Puniceicoccus vermicola: one gene and its partner. The main gene of each other region encodes a partner of the protein of the gene in region 2 in a complex. Links are inferred from orthologs where the notes say so. Each region holds a gene or a part of one and is shown on either strand. Other genes may lie near its edges.

Evidence for each region. Proteins that work in one complex are often made in the same cells at the same time.
Region 1: the proteins of accD (region 2) and H5P30_RS20410 are in contact, whole or in part, in a solved structure (PDB 8UXZ), measured with the Escherichia coli proteins. The link is inferred for Puniceicoccus vermicola from one-to-one orthologs.

The regions. Positions count from the first base shown.
Region 1 is NZ_JACHVA010000139.1:19,848-22,776, forward strand. It holds H5P30_RS20410 (acetyl-CoA carboxylase carboxyltransferase subunit alpha), read right to left. Parts: upstream 1,984-2,929; coding sequence 1,018-1,983; downstream 1-1,017. Other genes in the region: glgA (glycogen synthase), read right to left, coding at 1-999; H5P30_RS20415 (DUF1015 domain-containing protein), read right to left, coding at 2,053-2,929. UniProt on the Escherichia coli protein: Component of the acetyl coenzyme A carboxylase (ACC) complex. First, biotin carboxylase catalyzes the carboxylation of biotin on its carrier protein (BCCP) and then the CO(2) group is transferred by the carboxyltransferase to acetyl-CoA to form malonyl-CoA.
Region 2 is NZ_JACHVA010000138.1:22,271-25,134, reverse strand. It holds accD (acetyl-CoA carboxylase, carboxyltransferase subunit beta), read right to left. Parts: upstream 1,936-2,864; coding sequence 1,066-1,935; downstream 1-1,065. Other genes in the region: truA (tRNA pseudouridine(38-40) synthase TruA), read right to left, coding at 2,741-2,864; H5P30_RS19630 (ComF family protein), read right to left, coding at 1,999-2,754; H5P30_RS19640 (hypothetical protein), read left to right, coding at 431-826; H5P30_RS19645 (fumarylacetoacetate hydrolase family protein), read right to left, coding at 1-326.

The DNA.
Region 1 (2,929 bases), on a different replicon or contig from region 2:
GAGCGGAACAAGGTGTCCGGTTTCGCCATGGACGACCACCTCCGGAATCCCTCCCACCGAGGCCGCGACAACCGGGGTTTCGCAGGCCATCGCTTCGAGGTTAATGATGCCGAAGGGTTCGTAAATCGAAGGGCAGCAGAAGAGGGCGGCGTGAGAGTAGACTTGGATCATCTGGTCCCGGGGGAGCATCTTCTCGATCCAGACCAAGTGCTCGCGTTCAGTGGCGGCACGGCCGAAGGCTTCCTTCATCTCGGCAGCGATTTCCGGTGTGTCCGGCGCACCCGCACAGAGGACCACCTGAATCTCGGGATCCAAATATTTCAGGGCGTTGACGAGGTGGATGATCCCCTTTTGCCGGGTGATTCGGCCGACAAAGAGCACGTAGGGGCGGTTCGGGTCGATGCCGTTGGCGGTGAGGGCGTCGCTCTCCGAGACTTTATGATATTCCTCCGTGTCGATGCCGTTGTAGATGACCTTGATTTTGCCGGTGTCGACCCGGAAGTTGCGGAGAACATCGTCGCGGGTGCCTTTGGAGACGGCGATGATCGAATCGGCCATCTCGATCGCGGTGCGTTCCACCCAGAGGGAGAAATCATAACCGCCTCCGAGCTGCTCTCGTTTCCAAGGGCGGAGAGGCTCCAGGGAGTGGATCGTAACTACGAGCGGGATACCGTAGTTCAGTTTCGCGAAAATCCCGCCGAGGTGAGTATACCACGTGTGGCAGTGGACAACGTCAGCATCAATGCCTGCCTGGTTGAAACCGAGGCAGCGCTGCGATGAATCGAGAATCGATTTGAGGTTTGGAGGGAACTTCATGTCCCCGCTGATCCCCGGAAAGCCCTGCACCTGAAGATTGCCCGAATCGATGTTTTGATCACCAAAGCAGCGCACGTCGACCTCGATGTGCGAGGCGAGGTGACGACTCAGGTAATCGACGTGAACGCCAGCTCCTCCATAAACGTTCGGGGGATATTCGTTTGTGAGGAGGAGGGTTTTCATTGTCGGGGCTAGCGTATTCTATTGCTCGGAATAAACGCCCAGCTTGCGGAATCGGTCGTAACGATGCTGGAGCAGATTTTCGGTTTTCATCTTTCCGAACTTGTTCAAATGGCGCCCGATGGCCGTGCGCAGGCTCTCGGAGGTCTCCTTCGGGTCGGATTGAGCTCCGCCGAAGGGTTCCGGGATGACTTCATCGACGACTCCGTGTTCGAGGAGCGATTTTCCACTGAGACCGAGGGCCTCGGCGGCTTCCGGGGCAAATTTGCGATCCTTCCAGAGGATGGCGGCGCAGCCCTCTGGAGAGATGACGGAATAGTAGGCGTTCTCAAGGATGAGGACGGAGTCCGCCAAGGCGACACCCAAGGCGCCACCGGAACCTCCTTCACCGATGACGATCGCGATGATCGGCACCTTGAAGAGGCTCATTTCCCGGATGTTTACTGCGATCGCTTCTGCGACGTGGCGCTCCTCGGCACCGATCCCGGGGAAAGCCCCCGGAGTGTCGATGAGGGAGATGATCGGCATGTCGAACTTTTCCGCCATCCGCATGAGACGCAAGGCCTTGCGGTAACCTTCCGGATGCGGACACCCGAAATTGCGGCGTAGGTTGCCTTTTGTGTCGCGCCCCTTCTGCTGGCCGATGACCATGACGGGACGACCGTTGAAGAAGGCTGGACCACCGACAAAGGCCGGATCGTCTTTGAAAAGGCGATCGCCGTGGATTTCCTCGAATCCGGTGAAGATGTTGGCGATGTGGTCGAGGGAGGTCGGACGCTTGGGGTGGCGGGCCAGTTGCACCCGCTGCCAAACGGTCAGACCAGAGTAGACCTCACGTTTGGTCTTCTCGATCTTTCCTTCGATCGCCTGAATTTCTTCAGACACATCCATGTTGCTCTGCTCGGAGGTTTCCTGCAGGCGCCGTAGCTGGCCTTCGAGTTCGCGGAGGGGTTTCTCGAATTCCAGAGTAAACTCGGACTTTTCCATAAAAAGAGCTAAAGGGTCGGTTTTCGTGGTGTCAATGGGGATGGCGTCGCTTCCTCGCCCCCATTTCGGTCAAATGTCAAAGGTGTGAATCGCAAATCCGGAACGGAGTTTCGGCTCAAACCATGTGCTCTTTGGCGGCATGACCGCATCGGCGTCCGCAATATCCATTAGTTGTTCGACAAGAACTGGATAGAGGCTGAAGGCAATGCCAGCCTTGCCGTCGTCGACCCGTTGCTCGAGGAAACCAGTGCCCCGGATTCCGCCAACGAACTCGATACGCTCGTCGGTGCGGGGATCGCCGATTCCGAAAATGGGATCGAGGATGCGGTCTTGAAGCAGGCTAACGTCGAGAGAAGAGACGGGGTCCGCGCCCTCCTCGGGCTCAAGACGGATGCCGTACCATTTTCCGCCAAGATAAAAACGAATCTCACGCGGTTCGGTGGGCTCGGCGTCGGCGTCGGCACGGACCTCGGCCACGGCTCCAATCTTGTCGAGGATTTCCTCGTCGGAGAGGCCATTCTTGTCGAGGACTAGGCGATTGTAGGCGAGGATCTTCAGCTCTTGAGCTGGAAACAATACGGAGAGAAACCAGTTGTAGTCTTCTTCGCCAGTATGGTTCGGATTCGCCTCGCGGGATTCGCGGCCGACTCGTGCGGCACTAGCGGCGCGGTGGTGCCCGTCGGCAATGTAGAAAGCGCCCACATTCTTGAAGGCTTCGACAAATTCGCTACCGCCCGGAACCCGCCAGACCGTGTGCTGAATGCCATCCGGTGCCGTTAGGTCGTAGAGGGGAGTTTCGCGGCAATGTGCATCGACGAGGGAGTGAATCCGAGCGTCGTCGCGGAAGGTAAGGAAAACCGGCCCGGCATTGGCACCCATTTCCTTGGTGAGACGAGTGCGGTCATTTTCCTTGGCGACCCGAGTCCTCTCGTGACGCTTGATCTTT
Region 2 (2,864 bases):
TCAGCTTCGTAGTCGACGGTCTGGGTGACGGATTCGTCAGGGAGGATAATCGGCTTTTCCGGGTGCTGCAGGGCGGTTGGGGATTTCATGAAGACGACAGGAAACTCCGGCACTTTTTTCCCGGTCTCTTCGGCGTGGGCCCGGTAGTTGAGTCCGATACAGTAGATGGTCGGGGGAACGAGCGGGGTGAGGAGTGAGCCTTCGATCGCTTCTCCCGTATCGTGTAGATCTCCGAAGAGGTCTCCTTCGAGTCGGGAAAATCCTCCCCCGGCGTGTTGAACTGCATAAGTCGGGCCGCCGACCGTAAGGATTCTCGCGATTCTCATAACGCAAAACTGACGCCATCCCGCCGGGCTTTCAAACATCTTTGCTCAGGGACGAGTTTCGCACTCAAGCTTGCCGCAGGGAGGAATTCGCATAGGATCAGTTTATGAGCTACGGAGATCCGCACACCGAACTGCAACAGAAGCAAATTCTGAAGGAGCTGAAAACGTCTTCGGGTGACACCTTTGACGGGGATCAGTCGGGGATGTCGGAGCGTCAGTGGCTGGAGGAGGAGAAGCAGAGCCTCGGAGACTGGCGGATGCGTCTTTGTCTCCCGCTGGTCGGGTTTGGTCTGTTTGTTCAGATCATCGGGTTTGAGACCGTCCGTCGGGTCCAGGAAAACTCCGAAGGGAGCTCTCGAGGATTTCTGAATTCATTCTCGTTTTCCTCAATCTTCTGCATTGGATTCGGTCTCTGCCTGTTTGCGGTCGCCGCGGTGATCTTTGCGAAGAATTCGAAGAGGATCCGGAAGTTGCAGGAGCGGCTGGAAGCTTTGGGTTGAGGACTGGGTTTCAGCGTATCCCCTGAGAGGCTCGCGAAGAGTTGACGCTCCGCGCGGAGGGGAAGGAGGTCTCCCCCGAGATGAAGGGATCCTTTGGAGGAATCCTCACAGGCTGGCAGCCTGTGGTACTTTTCCTCGGCTGGCCTGTTCAGCGGCTAGAACTTTTCGGAGGGTTGGTTCGCCCTGTGATGAACGCACAGGCTGGCAGCCTGTGGTACGCTTTTTCTCTGAAGCCTTTTTTAGGAGGCGGCGGTCTCTTCGAGCTTCCGGCCGGTGAAGGCGGTGAGGAAGTGGGTGAGACGGGCCTTCATCTCTAGACGGGGGATGATTTGGTCAATCAGCCCGTGATCGAGAAGGAATTCGGAGGTTTGGAAGCCGGGCGGTAGGTCTTGCTGCGTGGTTTCCTTGATGACGCGAGGACCGGCAAAACCGACTAGGGCTGCGGGTTCAGCGACGATCAGGTCTCCCAATGAGGCGAAGCTGGCCATGACGCCAGCCATCGTGGGATTGGTCAGGATAGAAATGTAGGGCAGGCGGGCTTCGGCGAGTCTGCCGAGAGCGGCGCTGGTCTTGGCCATTTGCATGAGGCTGAGAATCCCTTCGTACATGCGGGCTCCACCGGATGTGGAGACGATAATGACCGGGGTTTTCTCATCGAGCCCACGTTCAATCGCACGGGTGATCTTTTCTCCGACTACCGAACCCATGGAGGCACCAAGGAAACGGAAATCCATGACGGCCAGGTTCACCGGAATCCCGGAGAGTTCACCGTGACCCGAGAGAACGGCGTCCTTCAGCTGAGTCTTTTTCTGATACTGCTCCAGCTTCTCCGGATAGGAGGAGGAGGGGCCACGGAACTGAAGAGGATCGACCGATACCAGATCGTTGTCTTTTTCTTCCCAGGTCCCCTCGTCGATCAGAGAATCAATGCGGGCTGGCGCGGGAAGTGGAAAGTGGTAGCCGCTCTTGGGCACCACCATCAGGTTCTGCTCGAGCTCCTTATTATAGATGATTTCGCCGGATTTTGGACATTTCGTCCACAGCCCCTTGGGGATGTCCTTGCGATTAACGGTGACTCGGGAATAGTTCGGTTTGCTGAAAAGTGCCATGTATTAGGGAAAGGATTAACTTACTACGCTAGACGACGGCGGCTTTTCGAGGCGAGGAATTTTTTATCCATGTGCAAAGGCAGCGACATCAATTTGCCGAATTCCCGCTTTGTTAAGGATTTGAGCACAGGTATTGAGAGTCGCTCCGGTGGTGAAAACGTCGTCAAAGATGAGGCAGCGAGTCTGAGAATCGGGGATCTCTGCGTTGGGAGCGATCCCAAAGGCTCCTTTCACGCGTTTCATCCGCTCCTGCCGATCGGCCCGCGTCTGTGAATCGTTGTCGACGAGCCTTTGAAGCAGTGGACGGATATTGAGTCCTCCGGGCACATGGGGTTCGAGGTGACGGAGAATCTCTTCGGTCTGGTTAAAGCCCCTCTTCCGGAGTTTTCTCGGGTGGAGGGGGACTGGGACGATCACCGCATCCTGAATAAATTCGAGGAAGCCGGGGGCCTTGGCGAGAAGGAGGGCGATGTCCGGGGCCAGATAGGCCTTCTTGCGATATTTAAAGGAGTGAAGAATTGTCCGAGTATCCCGTTTGAGAAGGTAGCCACAGCGGCCTTGGCGGAAAACGGGGCGCAGGTTTTCGCAATGTTGGCAGACGGGGCTCTCTTCAATATCGCCGAAGAACGGGTGCCCACAGACGGGGCAGCGGGGATCGCGGATGACGGGCAAGCGGCGGGAAACCCAGTCGGTCAGGTAGAGAAACTCGCCGTCGCCGAGGGGTTCTCCGGAAAGGAGGCAATTGCGGGGATAGAAGAGGTCCAGCAGAGACTTGGCCCAGTGGGAGAAGGCGGATTTCTGGAGCTTAGGAGAGGTCATCCTCCTCATAGAATACCTCGTCGAGAAAGAGACCGCAGGCGGGAGCGGTATGGACCTCGGGAGTCCGTTGCTTTTCTTCGAGGAGGGCCCCGATTCGCGCGGGGGCAAGT